Regions from separate parts of the Lysinibacillus sp. NPDC097214 genome, predicted to be linked through region 1. Evidence: riboswitches for the same ligand, from Rfam matches in the RefSeq annotation. Region 1 holds a riboswitch; each other region holds the start of a gene.
The links. Region 1 has a riboswitch for S-adenosylmethionine ahead of ACQKMI_RS19780 (Na+/H+ antiporter NhaC family protein). Riboswitches for the same ligand answer to the same signal wherever they lie in the genome.
Positions count from the first base shown of each region.

Region 2: linked by a shared signal. The riboswitch ahead of ACQKMI_RS17155 (cyclase family protein) and the one ahead of ACQKMI_RS19780 (Na+/H+ antiporter NhaC family protein) in region 1 are both predicted to bind S-adenosylmethionine.
Region 3: linked by a shared signal. The riboswitch ahead of ACQKMI_RS16300 (MetQ/NlpA family ABC transporter substrate-binding protein) and the one ahead of ACQKMI_RS19780 (Na+/H+ antiporter NhaC family protein) in region 1 are both predicted to bind S-adenosylmethionine.
Region 4: linked by a shared signal. The riboswitch ahead of metK (methionine adenosyltransferase) and the one ahead of ACQKMI_RS19780 (Na+/H+ antiporter NhaC family protein) in region 1 are both predicted to bind S-adenosylmethionine.

Region 1 covers NZ_JBNNSS010000010.1:50,027-55,455, reverse strand. Annotated here, with positions in the region: gene ACQKMI_RS19790 (DUF2075 domain-containing protein) at 1-1,599, opposite strand, end outside; gene ACQKMI_RS19785 (protein NO VEIN domain-containing protein) at 1,670-2,416, opposite strand; SAM riboswitch class I at 2,712-2,819, shown strand; gene ACQKMI_RS19780 (Na+/H+ antiporter NhaC family protein) at 2,928-4,211, shown strand; gene brnQ (branched-chain amino acid transport system II carrier protein) at 4,527-5,429, opposite strand, start outside.
Region 2 covers NZ_JBNNSS010000007.1:153,548-158,976, forward strand. Annotated here, with positions in the region: gene ACQKMI_RS17140 (winged helix-turn-helix transcriptional regulator) at 1-120, opposite strand, end outside; gene ACQKMI_RS17145 (MFS transporter) at 231-1,415, shown strand; gene ACQKMI_RS17150 (hypothetical protein) at 1,574-1,981, shown strand; SAM riboswitch class I at 2,145-2,249, shown strand; gene ACQKMI_RS17155 (cyclase family protein) at 2,376-3,113, shown strand; gene ACQKMI_RS17160 (DedA family protein) at 3,552-4,148, opposite strand; gene ACQKMI_RS17165 (Cof-type HAD-IIB family hydrolase) at 4,292-5,068, opposite strand.
Region 3 covers NZ_JBNNSS010000006.1:356,847-362,275, reverse strand. Annotated here, with positions in the region: gene ACQKMI_RS16315 (alpha-hydroxy acid oxidase) at 1-111, opposite strand, end outside; gene ACQKMI_RS16310 (methionine ABC transporter permease) at 131-802, opposite strand; gene ACQKMI_RS16305 (methionine ABC transporter ATP-binding protein) at 795-1,820, opposite strand; gene ACQKMI_RS16300 (MetQ/NlpA family ABC transporter substrate-binding protein) at 1,913-2,737, opposite strand; SAM riboswitch class I at 2,999-3,103, opposite strand; gene ACQKMI_RS16295 (pyridoxal phosphate-dependent aminotransferase) at 3,437-4,606, opposite strand; gene ACQKMI_RS16290 (carbon-nitrogen family hydrolase) at 5,120-5,429, shown strand, end outside.
Region 4 covers NZ_JBNNSS010000001.1:781,303-786,731, forward strand. Annotated here, with positions in the region: gene ACQKMI_RS03680 (alpha/beta hydrolase) at 88-894, opposite strand; gene ACQKMI_RS03685 (gamma carbonic anhydrase family protein) at 1,031-1,552, shown strand; gene metK (methionine adenosyltransferase) at 1,744-2,940, opposite strand; SAM riboswitch class I at 3,273-3,391, opposite strand; gene ACQKMI_RS03695 (hypothetical protein) at 3,399-3,617, opposite strand; gene pckA (phosphoenolpyruvate carboxykinase (ATP)) at 4,190-5,429, shown strand, end outside.

The DNA.
Region 1 (5,429 bases):
TACTTCATCACTAGCATAAATATATAATCCTTTAATTCCCCGCTTCATCAGCACATTCATGGAATTTAGAATAATCTTTTCTTTTGCTTGTTTAACATTTTCTATACCTTCAATTCCTGCAAATGCACCTACATCTTTGTAATTCTCAGGTTTTATAACTAAACAATCGGATTGCTTATCGTATGTTATAGATGGTCCTAGGATTATACCCACATAGTTTAAATCGAAGCCCTGAATTGTATAGATGGAGCCTGCTTCTTCTATAGTGGAGTCCTTTTCTGCCCAAGTGTATTTCCCATCTGTTATGTTCCATGGAATTTTGTAATTGCCCTTATCTTCCGTTATATAATAAATACCGCCGTCTTTCTTATGTAAATAATCAAATGTTGAAACAACTCGACTTAAACCACCATCATTATTCTTTTCAATAATCGCTTTATGCATTTTTTGTAAAGATTCAAATATCGTCAACTCATATTCTTTATCGTTAGGAATAGGAGAAATCTTTTTATTTTTAAAATGATCAATCCATTCAATTACCTCTTCGTTTGCTCTCATACGGAATTGATTTTTTAGTTCATATTTTTCATAATCACTTTGATGCAATAAGGCTTCTAAAGTAGCTTCCTTCCAAAAGCTTTTAAGTTTCAATACTTGGCTTTCATCATAAACAACTACAACGATTTTCGCCAACTTCATAAGCTCTTCAAGCTGATTATTGTCTGTAAAATTATTATATGTGTCTGGCCTAGTTAACAATAAATGTCCTTCATCCACTAAAATAATGTCAGCCTTTTCGCCTGATTTTTTTAGACGATTAATTAAAGGTGTAGGTCTATCAAAATTTTTAGCTTTTAAAAACTTTAATTTAGAAGCTATACTTTTATATGTTTTGAGCATTTCATCATGATTAACAACTAAATAATTTTCTGAACCACATAAATGTGATGTAACATCTGAAGACAGTTCCTGTATAGAATTAAATATAGAACTTAACACCACACTTTTACCTGTCCCCGCTTCACCTTGAATCAAGAATAAAAATGATTTATCTTCTTCTGAACGAGAAATATTTTGCTCGCAAATTTCAATAACTTTTTCCTTTAACTCTAATTGTTCAACTGACAATTCCTTAAAAGGTGAAAGCTTAAAAACATCACGGTTTTCAATTACATGCTGTTCATTATTAACTATCCCTTGATCTACTAGACGTTGCCAAATTTCCTTAAAAATATCACGGTCATAAAACTTTTTATTGAAGTAATTATGTGAAATATTATTTACCGTTTGGCTCTTATTTTGTAGCTTATATTTTTGGTCTCCTAGAAAATAATTAATAAGCTTCGTCTCTAAATGAAACGTAGCAGAACGATTAAACTCCTCATGATGGATTAAATGCATCTCATCTAATTTCTGACGTTCCTTTGTATTTAAATGTGCACGCATTCGATTTTTGAAAGCTACCGTTTCTCCAATATAAGCCTCTTTTTGATCCTTTAAAAGGTAGATGACTGGATAATTTAAATAGCTTTCTTTGTTATTGATACTTTTTAAACTTTTTTCATTAAATGGCCATGTATTAATTTCAACTGTATTCACCTTAATGCCACCTTACTTACGATATAGATAAACTTATTTTAGCATATTAATATAGCTACACTTTTGCTTACTAATCAATCTCTGTATAATTTAAATCACTACTGCTAATACCCCAATTAACATTGATTACAGTGGTAATCTGCTTCTTAGGATTAAATTTCCTATGCGGGTTGGAATAAACCTCCACTATGGGCTCATTACTAAAACAATCTTTTACTAATACAAGGTGATAATCTTCTTGTTTTTCAGCTGCAATAACCCATTCTTTATCTGTAAACAATACGCCACCATTATCTCCCGATAAACCTTTTACTTCAAATACACGGTCAGAATTTTCAACCTCAAAATCATACCCACAACCTAAATCACGAGTATCTACTAAAACATCATGGGGATAATATTTAGCAAACCAATCTACAAAAATTGCTTCAGCTTTTTTTCCCGTTATACCACGTGTTGTATAAGTAGATGTTTGTTTATGTACATTTTCAGATAATAAAAGCACTGCCCTTGATGACGCTTCATCTAATAAATCCAATACAACAGCTCTTAGTGCTTCTTCACTCAAATGATCAAATGCATCAACAATTTTTAAGTTACTTTTACTTAACTCTACTTGATGCCAACCCGCCCGATGTCCAAATAACGGATCAAAATCATCCCGCCGATTCTTTACACTGTTTCTCTTATAACCTAGTTTTTTACCTATTTCTTCATGTGCCTGATTAATTTTAAAATATCCAAGATTCGCGTAGGCGACCCTATCAAACTTTGCTAAATAAAATGCTGTAATTAATAATTTTTCTCTTTTATCCATCCGATATACCTCATTAAATTCCAATTAGTATTCTACAATATTATTATAAGTTAATTTTTTTATATTTTGGAAATTTAATATTATGAAACGAGATATAATAAGACCTAATGTGAAAAATTTTAAAAGACCTTTGAAATTGAAGTAGCAGATCTTTAGATAATAGCATTACTGATCTCTTTTTTTCCTGAGAAAAAGCTTTTATGTTACTTTGAAATAAGGTTTGATTAAAAAATGTTGCAAATATAGATGTTTTATTATAATATTTCATTATTGTGCAAAAAATAATATGTTTTTCTTCTTATCAAGAGAGATGGAGGGACTGGCCCTATGAAATCTCGGCAGCGGAACTTTGTGAGTAAGTTACTGTGCCAAATCCAGCAAGCAATGGCTTGATAGATAAGAGGAGTGTTTTATAGATATAAGACCTCTTCTTGTTATTTCAAGAAGTGGTCTTTTTTTAGAGAAAAATGGACAAAGACGTATCCATTTTTAATTTTTGGAGGTTGAATAATTGAAGAAAGAGAATCCATGGGCGTTAATCCCATTTGTTGTTTTTTTAGTTTTATTTATTGGTTCAGGGGTTATTACAGGTGATTTTTATGCCTTCCCTGTCATTGCAGCTATTGCTATTTCGGGCGCTGTGGCTCTGGCGATGAATCGAAAAGAATCGTTTTCGCATAAGGTTGATATTTTTTGTAAAGGCGCAGGAAATGTAAATGTCATGCTGATGGTTGTTATTTTTCTCTTGGCTGGAGCCTTTTCAGAGGTAGCCAAAGGCATGGGTGCAGTGGACTCCACTGTTAACTTTGCTTTGTCGGTCATTCCGCAAAACCTGCTTGTCGTAGGCTTGTTCATCATTGCCTGCTTTATCTCCCTATCAATGGGTACATCGGTAGGAACAATTGTTGCACTGGCGCCAATTGGAGTTGGGATCAGTGAGCATACCGACTTTTCTATAGCTTTAGTAATGGCAGCGATTGTTGGAGGTTCGATGTTTGGCGATAACCTATCCTTTATTTCAGATACAACCATTACTGCCGTTCGTTCACAAGGCGCACAAATGAAGGATAAATTTAAGGTGAATTTTTGGATTGTGTTGCCTGCAGCGATTGTAACGAGCATTATTCTAGGCATTATCACAATGGGTGAAACGACTGCACAAGTAGAGCATTTAAGCTATAGTTGGGTGAAAATTGTTCCCTATGTATTGGTTATTATTTTTGCGCTAGTTGGAATGAATGTATTTCTTGTTCTTGCATTTGGAATTGTTCTGGCCGGGGCTGTCGGCTTAGCGGATGGTAGCTATCAGTTAATGGACCTTTTCCAAAAGATTGGTGATGGAATGGCAGGCATGTATGAAATGGCATTTCTTGCGATCTTAATAGCTGGAATGGTGGAGATTATTAAGCTGAACGGAGGCATTGACTTCCTACTTCACCTTGCGACACGAAGAATTAAATCGAAAAAAGGTGCTGAATTTGGGATTGCTGGCCTTGTTGGTCTAACTAATTTATCTACGGCCAATAATACGATTGCTATTTTAATTGCTGGTCCACTTGCAAAAAATATTGCTGACCAGTATGGAATTGAGCCGAGAAAGTCCGCAAGTATATTAGATATTTTCTCCTGTACGGCCCAAGGTCTTCTTCCATATGGTGCTCAATTCCTGGCAGCCGCAAGCGTAGCTGGAATTTCGCCAGTGAGCATGTTGCAATATTCTTTCTATCCAATTTTGATAGGAATTTGCGGAATCATCGCTATCCTAATCGGATATCCGAAACCAAAAAAAGCCTGACCTCATCACTTTAAAGTGACAAGTGTAACTTTAAAATTTCACATTGAAATAATCCAATCGTTTTGGCAAAAAATCAAAACGATTGGATTTTTTATTTGAGGCTTATTCAATGTTTCAAAAGTCAAGTCGTCACGTATTGCACATTTGCCACCTTGCAAGCAACTCTTACTTTTATTAATAACAAAAAATTACTATTGATTGAATTTCCCAGAACTAAATACTAGTTAAAAGTCTCGATTAAAAATGTGCCTCTTTAAGTAAAAAGGCACATCCAAGAACATTTCAAATGCGGGTGTTATCATACTATCGTTTCACTTAATTTGATACACTACTACCACTCTGTACAACATTTTTATTGCTGAAAAGATAGCCAATAATCGCACCTAACAGACCTGTAATTAGCCAACCTGCACCTGATGTAAATAATGGAATAAAGGCAAATGTAGCGTTAATTTGGTCTACCATAATATTAGCATCCTTCAATGCATCTAATATTGCTATAAATGCAGTACCAATCATCGTGCCTACATATACACTTTGTGCACCACCAAACCATTTTTCTGTAAAAATAAGGATGATTAAAGCGATAGCAATTGGGTATAAAAGCATTAATACTGGTGAAGCCATCGATAAAATCTTTGTTAAACCAAAGTTTGTAAATACAACACCTAGTAATGAGAAAACAATTAACCACTTTTTATATGAAATACTTGGCATAATGCGGCTAAAATATTCAGCAGTTGCAGCTAAACAAGCAACGTTTGTTGTAATTCCTGTTAAGAAAATGACGATTCCAATTAAATAAATTCCGATTTGACCAAATAAAGTTTTCGCTGCTAAGGCAATAAGTTCTCCGCCATTTGATACATAACCAACCGAATCCACACTCGATACACCGATCCAAGCCATAGATACCTGTAACGCAACTAAACCAACAACCGTAATAATCCCTGCTTTAAAAAATACTTTGGAAACGTCTTTTTGTGTCTTCAAATTCAACGATTCAATTGATTTAATAAAAATTCCACCAAAAACAAAGGCTGCCAGTACATCCATTGTGTAATAACCTTGTGTAAAGCCCTTTAGAAAAGCAGCCATCGTTGTTTCATAACCAGCCGATTCTACAGGTGCTTGTACAGAACCCATTGGAGTAATAATTGATTTTGCAACAATAATAATTAAAAGCACTGTAAAGATAGGTGTCGCAATTTTCCCTAA
Region 2 (5,429 bases), on a different contig from region 1:
GCGAAATTCATTCGTACGAATCTGACCATGGTGGTTAAGATGACAAAGAATAATAGGTTTCCATTTGCCCCCAATGACTTCAAGAGTGGCTTCGACACCAATATTATAAACTTTTTTCATTGTAAACCTCCTGTAACATTCAAAAGTAACTAAAAGTACTCTACACAACTTTTTGGTATGTATGAATATTACTATACACTATACAAAAAATCAAAGGAGATTTTAATAGAATGAAAGATACAAAATTGCCGAATGCTAAACTAACATTACTCGCACTTGCAATCAGTGCATTTGGTATCGGCTCTACAGAATTTATAAGCGTTGGACTACTTCCATTAATTACAGAAGATTTCGACATAACGTTAAGTACTGCGGGTTTAACTGTTTCCATATATGCACTAGGTGTAACTATTGGGGCACCGCTTTTAACAGCATTAACATCTCGCATTAGTCGCAAAAATGTGTTACTGCTCGTCATGGTACTTTTTATTATCGGGAATTTACTTGCAGCCTTAGCACCCTCATTCTCATTACTACTTGCCGGCCGCGTTATTTCAGCATTAGCACATGGCGTGTTTATGTCTATTGCCTCTGTTATCGCTGCAGATGTTGTGGCACCTAATAAACGAGCAAGTGCAATAGCTTTTATGTTTACAGGGCTAACATTAGCAACTGTCACCGGTGTCCCCCTAGGAACTTTTATTGGACAAATAACTGGCTGGCGAATGTCGTTCATTTTCATTGTTTTAATTGGTATTATCGGGTTAATAAGTAATGCCCTGCTTGTTCCTAGTCAGTTATCTAAAGGCAATCCAATATCAATTCGCGATATCGGAAAAGTATTAGGGAATATACGAATGCTATTAATTCTCTTCATTACTGCGATTGGATACGGTGGAGCATTCATAGTATACACATATGTTTCTCCTATCTTAGAGCAGTATATGGGCTACTCACCGAAAGCAATTGTCGTGATCTTAGTTGGATACGGTATTTTTGTTGCAATTGGTAATACATTAGGTGGTCATTTTGCGAATAATAACCCTTTACGTTCTATCTTTATTATCTTTATAGGCTTAGCATTATCATTACTCGGCATCGGCTTCTTTTTGGAATCATCGTTTATTGGATTAATGATGGTCTTTATGATGGGGCTATTTATGTTTATGAATGTACCAGGATTACAGCTTTATGCCGTTCAGCTTTCAGAAAAGTATATACCCTCAGCTATTTCAATGGCTTCAGCATTAAATATTTCAGCTTTTAATATTGGCATTTTTCTAGGTTCATATATCGGGGGATTCATCATTCGCCACCAATCATTAGCTCATACACCTATATACGGATTCGCCTTGGTGATGCTTGCGGCAGCTACTACGTTACTATGGTTAATCTTCGATAGAAACAAACTATAGATCTAGGATAAAAAATGAAAGGAAGTCTTAACCAAGCTTCCTTTCATTTTTTATCCTATTCCACTTTTGCTCATTCTTTTCAAAGCATCAACCATTAACACCGAAAGTCTTTATTGTACATAAGATAAGGTATCAGCTATAGGATAGGAGGAGTTTAGTTGTATTACAATCCTTATCCGTATTTTGTCTATCCTAATTATTATCCAACATGGGTAATGGCAAATCAGCCAATCTCTCAACAACCTTCTAGACATCTAGCAATGCCAGACCCAACGAATAGAAGTCCATTTCCATCCATCAATACAGTGAAATTAAAGACTTCTGCGAAACGGATTAAGGTTATTATGCAGCAAGCACAATTACTTACGGATAAAATTGATGAATCAGAGCAATTTGCACATGATCTTATGAACGCAGCACAACTATCAAATAAAACAGAAGTTGAAAAATTAATTACGTCAACTGGCGTTACGATAAAATTCGAAACTACCTATACGCCAGATGGAATTCGTATAATATTTACTGATAGCGGATGTTGTAAGCTTACATTAGCTTTAAGTTGGTGAAGAGTTGGTCCTTTGAAGAGGGCCTCTTTTTGCTTTTAGCATGTTTATGGAGATTTTGAAATGTTTAATTTTTTAACCTTGTATCCCTATCAAACTTGTAAACTATAAACAAATATGCTAAAGTGTTTGTAAACTTTATTTCTGAAAATTCTTATATCGCATTTTCTTATCAAGAGAGACAGAGGGATTGGCCCTATGAAGTCTCAGCAACCAGCCTATAGGTATGGTGCTAATTCCAAATGGCAAAATTTAGCCTTGAAGATGAGAAGACTTACTTTAGTTGCTTTGCACAAGAGTCCTCTTCTTCAAGGAGGACTCTTTTTTATTTGCTATTTAACGAGAATGATAAGCAAAAAATAGCACCCAAAATATGAATAGAAAGCAGGGAAATAGTATGGCAAACGAACTTTTACAAGCAATTCAATTATTGAAATCGAAAGAATGGGTCGATTTAACACATACATTTGGTCCAAATTCTCCACACTTCTTTGTGTTCGACGATGCAAAATTTGAAACATTATTTTCCCATGATGATGGCTTCTTTGCACAACAATTCACTTTCCCAGGGCAATATGGAACACATATCGACCCACCTATTCATTTTGTGCGAGATACACGCTATTTAGAAGAACTGGACTTAAAAGAACTAGTGCTACCACTAATCGTTATTGATAAATCGAAGGATGCCGAAATTAATAACGATTACACATTAAGTGTTCAAGATATTCTTGACTTTGAAGCTGAACATGGAGAAATTGAAGCAGGTACCTTTGTTGCCCTGCGTACTGATTGGAGTAAACGCTGGCCAGATAAAGAGTCTTTCAGCAACAAAGATGCTGATGGCAATAATCATATTCCTGGCTGGGGATTAGAAGCGTTACAATTTTTATTCAACGAACGAAAAGTAAGTGCTGTCGGCCACGAAACTTTTGATACAGATTCAGCAGCAGATTTCCGTACAAACGGTAAGTTAGACGGCGAATATTTTGTGCTTGAGCAAGATACTTACCAAATTGAGCTTATGACAAATTTGGATAAGCTCCCTCCAAAAGGTGGAGTTATATTCAATATTGTGCCAAAGCCTGAAAAAGCATCTGGATTCCCTGTCCGTTCATTTGCTATATTACCTTAAAATAGCAATAGGTACGATTTGAAATGCGGACAAACACCACTTTGTTTTGCACAGAGCTGTATGGTAATTTAATTGACAGACTTTGCCATTTAGCATTTTATGAAGAGCATCTAATCTTGTTTTACTCGAGAAGTCTATGTGGTGAGGCTTGCCTTGTATAGTATTTTAACCATAGCTATAATACTATTTTGTTTCGCTCGTCGACTCATTCTATGATGAGGAACTGTTGATTTTCGCGGAGAGTGGCGACTCCTGCGGGATGAGCTTGCGCTGAAAGCCCCGCAGGAACGGAGTGACGAGGAGATTGAAGCCAAGCCCGCGGAAAGCGCCAGCTCGGAGTGAAAATCAACCTTTGTTTTTTGATACACTTTATTTAAATTAAACTCGACAAGTTAAGGTCTGATTCAATAAATATTGAACCAGACCTTTCTTAATCATTTATTTAGGTGAATTCTTTCTTTTGAAAATAACATAAACGATCAACATAATGATGATGAACAATACTATGAGATAAATACTGTAGCGGGATAAATATACCCCAACATAATGCCATTTCTCTCCAAGCACCATTCCTAAGGTAATAAAAGTAAATGTCCATATAGTTGCTCCCGCATAAGCAAAGAAAGCGAATTTTTTATAAGGGTAATTATTAATAGCCGCAATATATGCAGTAAGATGACGCACACCAGGAATGAAAAACCCTATTAATAATAATATTGGTCCAATTTTTTCAAATAACTTTTTCGTAAAATCAATTTTCTGTTCAGTTATATGGATTTTCGAACCGTATTTTTGTAATAAGGGGAGCCCGAATTTATAGCCTATATAGTAGCTCAAGGTAATTCCCCCCGCTGCACCTACGATAGCGCTGATTAAAGCTGGAATATGTGAAAGAGTTTCACGATATACACTATACCCTACATATGTTAAAAATATTTCATCAGGAAGTGGCAGCCCGACAATCCCTCCAACCAGGATAAGAATAATGCCAAAATATCCATAATGTTCAATAAGAGATTGCACGTGATGCGCCATAAATCCATCCCACCTAAATCGTAATAATTTTTAATAGTTAGCTTTATAATAACTCAATAGAGATAACATTATGAGTGTTATGAATTTATTACAATTTTCTCCATGCATTCATCAATGTTGTATCTTAAAAATGTTTTTCATTACTAACTAATTATTTGTAGCTCACGAAGAGCATAATCAATTCCATCTTCAGTTGATTTTTTCGTTACATAATCAGCGATATTTTTTAATGCTTCACTACCATTGCCCATTGCAATACCAAGGCCGACCTGCTCCAGCATGTCGATATCATTATCTCCATCTCCAAAAGCAAACGCTTCCTCAGGACTCAAGTCGAAATAATCTAACACAGCTTGGACAGCAATAGATTTGGAAACATCATGTTGCAAAACATTAGTAATGTAAGGGTGCCACCTTTTAAATAATAAATGAGGAAATTTTGAAGTATACTTTTTCTCAATATCCTCATCACCATATAAACACATTAAGTAAACCTCTTGCTTTACAATATCTTCATTAATAACAGGAAACTCTTGCAAAGATAATGTTTCTTGTATGGCTTTTAATGTCTTTTCTTCTTGGACGTTATTCATTGATAATTGTTCTGTAAAAAACGATAGACTTTGATTATTTTCATCAGCAAAAGCCTTAACTACTTGGACAATTTCTTTTGCAACAGGGATTTTATGTATGACTTGATCTTGGTGCTTAACATATGCACCATTAGCTGTAATAAACGTCTCTATTCCTACATTTCTTAAATCTTGGCACATCGATAAAGGTCTTCCTGTAGCAGCAACAATATGAATTCCTTTGTTCTTTAATTGCTCGATAGCGTTCCTTGTACTTTCTTCAATACGACCATCTTCGTAATTAACCAGCGTTCCATCTACGTCAAAGAATACAATTTTATAATCCATCGTTCGCTCCTTATCTTTTTACATAATTTTATCAATTATATCGATTAGCCCAGCCTTCACCTCCATTCAACCTTTATACATGGCATTGTTTTAACAAATATCATCCACAACTTTTGATGATTACTCTCTCTAGTTTAAAGATGCTAATTTCCGCCACAGACATGCATTGTGTGACTCCTCTTCACCATCCATAAACACCCCATTTTTTACCAATTAATGCGCTTATAATTTTACATTAAGAAACATCTTTATACCAAAAATACATATAGGTGTTTTCACCTACATGTATTTTTACTTTATTATATAAAAATCAGTAGCTATTTAATTAAACATTTGTACATATTTTGACAAACTAAAACGA
Region 3 (5,429 bases), on a different contig from region 1:
AGCTTCCATTTTTTCTGCAACAGCCTTTTCTAAATCTGCAAAGCAAATAGGGAAGGGGGTTTGTGCATTTATATTTTTTAACAGTAGATCGCCATGTGTTGTCTTTGTCATCGTCATCCTCATCCTCCTACTAATCTTTCTTTAGTTTCGCAGCAAAGCGGTTACCCATTGATTGAATAATCTGAACGAGGATGATTAAGATAAACACTGTCGCATACATCACATCGACTTCATAGCGTAAATGGCCGTAACGATAAGCGAGATCACCTAAACCACCAGCACCAACCATTCCTGCCATTGCTGTTGCTCCTATCAGACCGATTGTGGCAATTGTTAAGCCTAAAATAATGGATGGACGAGCCTCACGTAGTAAGACATTCCAAATGATGTGACGACGTTTAATACCCATTGCTGTATAAGCTTCCACAACACCTGGATCAACTTCCAAAAGTGCCGTTTCCATAAGTCGCGCAATATAAGGCGCTGTATAAACAACAAGCGGCACAATAACACCTTTTACACCAATAGTTGTGCCAACGATTATCTTTGTGAACGGTAAAATGAAGAATAGTAAAATGATGAACGGTACAGAGCGAATAATATTAATAAATAAATTGAAAAATTGATAAAGAAATTTATTTTCAAATGATTGCCCCGGGCGAGTTAAAACGATTAAAAGCCCTAAAGGAATCCCAATTAAAATAGAAAAGAATAATGAAATCCCGACCATTTGAAAGGTTTCTATAATGGATTGCCCAATAACATCTGACCAGTCTGCAAAGAAGCTTTGAATGCTATTCATTTAATTCGCCTCCTAATTCCTCAACGCCTACCCCGTTTTCTATAAAATACGTAAGTGCCTTTTCTACGATATGCGCCTTACCGTGTAGATGGACGACAATATTACCGACAATGCCGTTTTTTAATTCAATGATATTGGCTGTTAAAATATTTGGTTGTACATCATAAACTTTGCTCACTTCTGCAAGTAATGGCTTCCCGGTACTTTCACCAAGGAATGTTAAACGAATCACACTTCCTGAAAGATTTAATTGCTCGATAAGGGAAGGCGATAAATTGCGTTGAGAAATGGTATTTAAAAACTTACGTGTCGTTAAATGCTGAGGCTTCGAAAATAGTTCTATAGCAGAGCCATATTCTACAACCGTCCCTGATTCAAGAACGGATACATCATCGCAAATTTTTTGAATAACGTTCATTTCATGTGTAATGAGTAAAATAGTGATGCCCAGCTCACGATTAATTTTCAAGAGAAGCTCAAGAATAGCGTCAGTTGTTTCAGGATCGAGAGCACTTGTCGCTTCATCACTGAGTAAAATCTCAGGCTCTTGGGCGAGGGCACGTGCAATAGCGACACGTTGCTTTTGACCACCTGAAAGTTGGCTAGGGTAGCTATCTAATTTCTCTGTTAGGCCAACGATTTCTGCATATTTTGCAACGCGTTTTTTCACTTCAGAGTCGTTATAGCCTAGAAGCTTTAATGGTACCGAGATATTGTTGTAAACGGTCGCTGTTTTTAAGAGATTAAAATGCTGGAAGATCATGCCGATTTTTTGACGTGTTTCGCGAAGGTCGTTTAAAGAAAGGGAAGTAATATCTACATTGTCGATCAATACTTTTCCTGTTGTCGGACGCTCTAATAAATTAACACAGCGGATAAGAGTACTTTTTCCTGCACCACTGTAGCCAATAACCCCATGGATTTCACCTTTTTTGACATGCAAGTTAATACCATCTACTGCTTTGACGATACCTTTTTTAGTTTTAAATTCTTTTGTTATATTTTCTAATTGAATCATACTGTGATATCTCCTTTCTAAGCCCTTCTATAAAGCAAGAATCTGCTAGTTTTCGCAGATTCTCGATTGTATGAAAGGTCCTTAATCGTCACTTACCAGCCCGGAATAACGGAACCTTTGAACTCTTCTTCAATAAATTTGCGTACTTCATCAGAATGGTAAGCTTCAATAAATTTCTTTATCGTTGGGTCATCTTCGTTTTCAGCACGGACTGCAATGTAATTTACATAAGGAGAGTCAGTAGATTCTAAAAGGATGGAATCTTTTTTAGGATTAATACCAGCATCAAGAGCGAAGTTCGTATTAATAGCTGCCACATCTACTTCACTGAGCTGCTTCGGAATTTGTGCAGCCTCTAATTCAATGAATTTAAAATTCTTTTTGTTTTCTTCCACATCGCGAATAGATGCTGTTAAGTCTGCACCTTCTTTTAATTTAATGATGCCTGCCTCTTGAAGGACAAATAGAGCACGAGCCCCGTTCGTTGGATCATTTGGTAATCCGAATGTTGCACCATCAGGAACCTCATCGAATGATTTATATTTCTCAGAGTATATGCCCATAGGATTTAAAATTGTTTTTCCTACTGGCACTAAATCTGTTTTGTGATCTTTGTTAAATGCGTCGAGGAATGGCTTGTGTTGATAGCTGTTTACATCAAGATCACCCTCGGCTAACGATGTATTTGGTAAAACATAATCAGAGAAAGTTTTTAGTTCAACCTCTAAGCCTTTTTCTTTGGCAACTTTTGCAACAACCTCTGTAATTTGTTCGTGCGGACCAGAAGTTACACCAACTACAATTTTATTTTCATTAATAGCCTGACTACCTTTATCTTCTTTAGTACCGCAACCTACTAATGCTGCTACCAATGTGAGACTTGCTAAACCTAGTAAAATTTTGTTTTTCTTTTTCATGAAACATACCTCCAAAGTTGTTTTATCGGTTTTAAAATCAATTTCGCCTTGGCGTAATTGCCGTCCGGATTTTGAATTGTGCTTAGGCCTGCAGGATGCAGGTCAGTTAGCCGTTTTCGCAGGATGCGAAGTTTTAGGCTAACATCCTTATATTCATTCCTTTCAAAATCCGTGACATCCGCCGGAGGCTTTTATCTTCATGTAAATGAAGATAAAAAAAACTCTCTTAAAAAAATTAAGAGAGGTCCATGAAAACGTCCTCTCTTATCTTTCAAACGATGATCGTTTGCTGGATTTGGCACCTTCCTTAAAAAAGGAGGTTGCCGAGCTTCATAGGGCCAGTCCCTCAGCTACTCTTGATAAGAGATTTATAATATTTTTTTGTAAATCCGATAGGACTAATATAAATTAAAGGGTATAGGAAGTCAATGGAATTTTTAAAATTTTTTATTTTATTATAATATTCCATTTAGGAAGATGGATGGGAATGTCAGCGAGAAATGGGAGATATGAAACGCATTTTCATGGCTCTATGAGCGATCAGAGGGGTGTTGTGTCCGCATGAAGAAATAGGGTAGGTCCAATTTTATCCGCTAGAAGAAGGGTTAGAGCTACCAAAGAAGATAGTGAGGTGAAAAAACTGTCCCATAGCAAATGTGAGCTAATGGGACAGTTTTTTGATAGAGGAAGTTCAAATGCTTATGAGTTAAATAAGTTTAATTTTTCAATTCGGCTGACTGCTTCACGTAAGCGATCTTCACTTACAAGTAAACCTACACGCACATAGCCTTCACCATATTGACCGAAGCCATTGCCTGCAGCTACTGCGATATCAGCTTTGTCGAGCAATACATCAGCAAACTGCTCGCTTGTATAACCTAATGGAACAGGGAGCCATGCAAAGAAAGAACCCTTCGGGGCGGTTACTTGCCAACCAATTCGTTGTGCTTCTTCGATAAGAACATTTCGCCGACGCTCATAAGTCGCTCTTAGTTCATCCGCGCAATCCTGAGATGCTGTAAGGGCAACCGCTGCTGCTTGTTGCACAGCGGGGAATTGACTACAAAATAGATGATCTTGAATAAGATTAATAGCCGCAATAATATCAGCGTTACCAACTGCGAATCCAATACGCCAGCCTGCCATATTAAATGTTTTAGATAATGTATACATTTCGATGCCGACCTCTTTGGCACCTTCCGCTTGTAGGAAGCTAATAGGTTTTTTGCCGTCAAATCCAATGGCTCCGTAAGCGAAATCATGTGAGACGATTATGTTGTGCTCTTTAGCAAAGCGCACCGTTTTCTCGAAAAATTCAAGTGTTGCAGTACCACCAGTTGGGTTGTTCGGGTAATTTAAGTAAAGAAGCTTAGCCTTTTCTTTTACTTCATTGGATAAAGCATTATAATCAGGCAGGAAATTATTCTCTGCAAAAAGTGGCATGACTTCAAAATTAACATCACCTAATACGACACCAGATAAGTAATCAGGATAGCCAGGATCAGGTAATAACATTGTATCACCGGGGTTTAAAACCGCTAACGGTAGCTCAACAAGACCAATTTTTGTACCACCAAGGATAGCTACCTCTGTTTCAGGGTCAATGTCAACATTGTATTCACGTTTGTAGAAGTCTGCGGCTGCTTGACGTAATTCCACTATGCCACGGAATGGAGAATATTTATGATGTTGAGGGTTTTCAGCAGCCTCCTGTAACGCTTTTATAATGTGTTGGGGAGTGGGCTGATCGGGATTGCCTTGACCGAGATTAATAACATCGCGCCCTTCTGCTAAAGCACTATTCACTTTTTGCACCAAGGCTGCAAAAAATTGAGTCGGGAGTTGCTGTAGTTTTTTTGAGAATTCCATGCATGTTCTCCTTTTTAGAAAATAATAATTGATGCAAATACTATTACTTTTTTTACTAATTGTCTAGAGTCTTTATTTACAAAGATGGACGTACGAAATGCAAGCGGAGAGCTTGCAGGCCTAAGCACAAAGTCGATTCCGGACATAATTATGCCTTGGCATTGTAACAACATCTGAGGCATCTTAACAATGCCCATAAAACATAGGTTTAGGCATTACTTTTAAGCCATTAAAAAAATATTTAATTTTTTTTTTTAATTACTGTAACTTTTATTAGACTTAATCGTACTTATTAATAGAATCTAAAACTAAGAGCAAAAATGATTAGTAAGATTCACTTTCGCGAAAAGACCAGGGCTCACTTCATTGCTGAGATCCTGGTCTTTTTGTATATGTTCCAAAGCTGCTCTTAGCTCTGACAACAGCGATCTCATTTTCATTTGTAGTATAATGAAACAAAGAAAAGCACAAATGCAGTAAAATAAATACTTTTGGGAATAGGGAGGAATCGAGATGAAAATTGGGTGTATCCAGCTAAATGTTGGTTTTGGCAAAGTAGAAGAAAATTTTGCTCGTGCGGAGGACAAGATTCGTGAAGCGGCACAACAAGGTGCAGAAATTATTGTGCTACCTGAAATGTGGAATACAGGCTATGCGCTTGAAAAATTAGCAGAGCTGGCAGATGTGAATGGAGAACGTTCGAAAGCATTTTTATCAAACTTAGCGAAAGAGCTTGGTGTACATATTGTTGGAGGCTCTGTTTCAACGAAGAAGGGCGATAAATTTTACAACACGATGTATACGTTTGATAACAATGGTGAGT
Region 4 (5,429 bases), on a different contig from region 1:
ATAGTATTACACTTTTCAGAAAATTACAACATTATATTCGAGTAACAAAAAGTTAGTAATTTTCTAGTTAATTGGAGAGGTTATTCACTACTTAATTATATAGCCAATGTTTCGAAGAGCATTATTAATAAAATCACGTATATAGACAAAAATCTCGTCTCGCTCTACTTCATGAAATAGATTATGGTAACAGTTTACCCATTCTTTAAATTGAAACTCTGTAAAGTCCTGCTGATGAAGCCAATTACGAGCTTGTTTAGTTTCAGTAATATTATCTTTTCCAGCTGTCATAACTAACATAGGCATGTTTGGGAATTCAGCCGTAGGCAATAACACTAAATTGCGCATCATTTGCTGTAACTCTCGATACCATTTCACTGAAACAACTGACGAAAAAGGAACCTCATCCTTCATCTCATCTCTACCTTCTAAACTGCGCGTTAGTGATTCTAAAGTAATTTCATGGGTCAGCTTCACATTTGCAGTCAGGGCACTTAAACTAGTTAAAGCATTTGATAGTTTGCCTGGCAATAGCTTTAAATGAAGCCAAGGTGAGGTTAAAATAATTCCTGCGCATTCATATTTTCGTTTTTGCATGGTATGTAGTAATAGTGTCGCACCAAGCCCATGTCCTATTAAAAAGACAGGTAAATTATACGAAAATGCATTCTCGATTAAATGCCTTGTATATTTGTTGTATTCTTTAAAATCTTCATCGTGAACACTTGAATACCCTTTATTTACTCCATGATTAGGTAAATCCCCCATGACTATGTGGAAGCCTTCCAATCTTAATTTTTCTATAAGCCATGCATACCAGCGGTGATTTTCATATGCACCATGAAGAATAGCAACCACAGCCTTTGCTTGTCCATCAGCTTCCCATTTCCACATTTCACATAGTCCTCCTAAAAAAATAATTACACAATGATTATAACGGAATATCTAGCTCATTTTAATTTAATATTTCCATCAAGTTGCGTATTTGTTACGATAATATTACATCATAGAAAGAAAAGAGGCGATTCTCATGATCTATCCATTTAAAGGTAAAACACCCAATATTGATCCATCTGTATTTATTGCCGATTATGCAACCGTAACTGGTGACGTTACAATAGGTGCTGAAACAACAATTTGGTTTAACACGGTTATTCGAGGGGATGTATCACCGACAGTTATCGGAAAAAGAGTTAGTATTCAAGACCTCTGTTGCTTACATCAAAGCCCTAAATATCCACTAATTATTGAAGATGAGGTAACAGTCGGACATCAAGTAACTTTACATAGCTGTACAATTCGAAAAAAAGCCTTAATTGGTATGGGCTCTATCGTATTAGACGGAGCGGAGATTGGAGAGGGTGCATTCATTGGGGCGGGTAGCCTTGTACCTCCAGGCAAAGTCATTCCTCCAAATAGCTTAGCATTAGGGCGTCCCGCAAAAGTTGTAAGAGAATTAAACGATGAAGATAAAGAAGATATGGAACGCATCATACGTGAATATGTAGAAAAAGGTCAATACTATAAATCTCTTCAACCAAAAAATAAATAGTTATTTCAACTAAATCAAAGCAGCTCCTCGTTTGCTTGGACAACCGAGCCATACACGATTATGATAAGGAGCTTATTTTTTTCGCTGAAAGAAGTTAAAAACAACGAAAGGGGCATTAGCATGTTGAGCCCCTTTCTGTAATAGTATATTAAAATATTTTTTCAGCTACTTTATTACTTTAGCTGAATAGTTTATAAACCTGCTTTTTCTTGTAATGCGTCAGCTTTGTCTGTTTGTTCCCAAGGTACATTTAAGTCTGTACGACCGAAGTGACCATATGCTGCAGTTTGCTTATAAATTGGGCGACGTAGGTCAAGCATTTTAATAATCCCCGCTGGGCGTAGGTCAAATAGCTCACGTACCCATTTTACAATTTCACTTTCTGTAACTTTTCCTGTCCCGAAAGTATCAACTGCAATAGATACGGGTTGAGCAACACCAATCGCATAAGCTAGTTGTACTTCAGCGCGATCTGCTAAACCAGCTGCTACGATATTTTTCGCCACATAGCGTGCTGCATATGCCGCTGAACGGTCTACCTTAGTTGCATCCTTACCAGAGAAAGCACCTCCACCATGACGTGCATAGCCACCGTATGTATCAACGATGATTTTACGTCCAGTTAGACCAGCGTCTCCTTTTGGACCACCAATTACGAATCGGCCAGTTGGGTTAATGAAATATTTAGTCTCAGCATCTAATAATTCACTTGGAACAACTGGGGCAATAACGAATTCTTTTAAGTCTGCTTGAATTTGCTCAAGTGTAGCTTCTTCGTCATGCTGTGTAGAAATGACAATCGTATCAACACGCACTGGTACATTGTTTTCATCATACTCAATTGTTACTTGTGTTTTTCCGTCTGGACGTAAATATGCTAGTTCACCAGATTTGCGTACTTCCGTTAAACGACGAGCCAATTTATGCGCTAAACTAATTGGTAATGGCATAAGCTCTGGTGTTTCGTTACATGCATAACCGAACATTAAACCTTGGTCACCTGCGCCAATTGCTTCAATGTCAGCGTCAGTCATAGAGCCTTCACGCGCCTCTAAGGCTTGGTCAACACCTTGAGCAATATCAGGTGATTGCTCACCAATAGCAACAAGTACTGCTAGGTTTTCTGCATCAAAACCATATTTCCCACGTGTATAACCGATTTCTGCTACAGTATCACGAACGATACCTTTAATGTCTACATAAGTAGAAGTAGTAATTTCTCCTGCTACTAATACTAAGCCAGTTGTTACTGTTGTTTCACACGCTACACGTGCGTTTGGATCTTCTGTTAAAATGGCATCTAAAATGGCATCCGAGATTTGATCACAAATTTTGTCTGGATGTCCTTCTGTTACACTCTCTGATGTAAACAATCGACGGTTTGTCATTTGATTTTCCTCCTATTACTTTTACAAATAATATTTGCGAATTAATACGGTACTCATTACCCATGTCAAGCCCGCTCCTATAGATTGAACTCTAAAGCCGTTGTTGTAGCTGTTGCTGTCGTTTCACTTTCGCACAAAAAACAACTGTTGCTGTCGTTTCACTTTCACACAAAAAACAACTACTGCTTTTAACACGAGGTTTTCGAAAGATCCGTCATTATAATAAGGAAAGGACTATATACTTACCTTTACATTCGTTTTTAACAATAAAAAAATCCTTTTCTCACGCTTACTTAACATGAGGAAAGGAATAATGACTTCGTAACCTTTCACTCTTATCGTTCAAGGGGTTTCCCCTTGCATCAGATTGGCACCAGCGCATGTCGTGAAATAGTTCATGCAGGTTGCCGGGTTTCATAGGGCCTGACCCTCCACCAGCTCGGGATAAGAGTATCCGTTCAATATCTCATAATACGTAAAAGGTCGAACGTTGTCAAATTTTTTTCACTTCTTTCAGCGAGTGTCCCAACACCCACTGAAATAGAGGAACTCAGACTAAGTACACCACGACCTGTGGCATTACCGAAATGACCGACATCGTGTCGGCCCTCGTGTTGTTGTTGCTGTCGCACAGATAAAACCGTGTTGCTGTCGCTTCGCTTACGCGCAAAAAACATCTGCTGGCCTAAGCACAAAGCCGACTCCGAATCCAACTATGCCGAGGTACAATTGATTGTATTCATATAAGATAGTATGGAATTATAATGAAACTTTTTTGGATTATGCTGTAAATTTAAACAAAATAATCCCTACTCTCCACCTCACATCATGTGTTAACATATGTGTATCCCTTTACAGCACATTTTGTAGCGAAAGCAAAGCGTCAGCTACAGAACATGTGGTGGATGAATATGATTGTAGCCCCTATTCAATCGAAGACAAGCTCCAACGAATAAAAAACAAGCTAAAACTTCACATCCTGTGCGAACCTCATGTTAGCCAAAAGCTTCTAAACACAATTTTGCTGTGTCGAAAGTGATTGTCTGATCACTTATTATAAATAGGGTAAAAAGCATTATTAAAACGAATTAATTTACTTTTTGTCGTTTTCTTGAAAAGTAATAAAATCTGAAAAATAATTTCTTAATTAGTATAGATTATTAAACCAATTGTGTTATACTATTTTTGAAATTAAGAAAATCTCCCTCAGACTCAAGGGAATACTATAAAAAAGGATGGTATTTAATCGATGAATTCAGTAGAAATTGCAAACGAACTGAAGGAATTATTAAGCGGCAGTAACATTAATGTTCAACTTTCAGTACCACAATTAGCTGAAAAAGCTACTTCTCGTGGTGAAGCTATGTTAACAGTAGATGGCGCAGTTCGTGCAGAAACTGGCAAATACACTGGTCGTTCACCTAAAGATAAATATACGGTAGAAGAAGAGAGTACAAAAGATAAAATTGACTGGGGAAAAGTTAACCGACCAATTTCTTCTGAAGTGTTCGATAACTTATATGTAAAAGTAGTAAAATATTTAAAAGAACGTGACGAATTATTCGTATTCAAAGGCTTTGCTGGTGCTGACAAAGATTCTCAATTAAGCATCCAAGTAATCAATGAATATGCTTGGCACAATCTGTTCGCTCATCAATTATTTATCCGTCCAACTAAAGAAGAATTAGCTTCTCATGTTGCTGACTTCACAGTTATCTCAGCTCCTAATTTTAAAGCAGACCCTGCCATTGATGGCACTGCTTCTGAAACATTCATCATTGTATCACTTGAAAAGAAAATTATCCTAATCGGTGGTACTGAATACGCTGGTGAAATCAAAAAGTCTATTTTCGGTATTATGAACTACTTATTACCACAACAAGGCATCCTTTCAATGCACTGCTCATCTAACGTTGGTGAAGCTGGTGATGTTGCATTATTCTTCGGTTTATCTGGTACTGGTAAAACTACTTTATCAGCGGATCCTGACCGTAAACTTATCGGTGACGATGAACACGGTTGGTCTGATAACGGTGTATTCAACATTGAGGGCGGTTGCTACGCAAAAACAATTAACCTTTCTGCTGAAAAAGAACCAGAAATCTACAACGCAATCCGCTTCGGTTCTGTTTTAGAAAACGTAGCTGTTGATCCAGAAACTCGAGTTTGTGACTATGATGACGGTTCATTAACAGAAAATACACGTGTAGCTTATCCAATTCAATACATTGAAAATATTGTTGATCCATCTGTTGCAGGTCACCCAAAAACAATCATCTTCTTAACAGCTGATGCATTTGGTGTATTACCTCCAATCAGTAAATTAACAAAAGAGCAAGCAATGTACCACTTCCTAAGCGGTTTCACATCTAAACTTGCTGGTACAGAACGTGGTGTAACAGAGCCAGAACCAGTATTCTCAACTTGCTTCGGTTCTCCATTCCTTCCACTTCCAGCAACAGTTTATGCTGAAATGTTAGGTCAAAAAA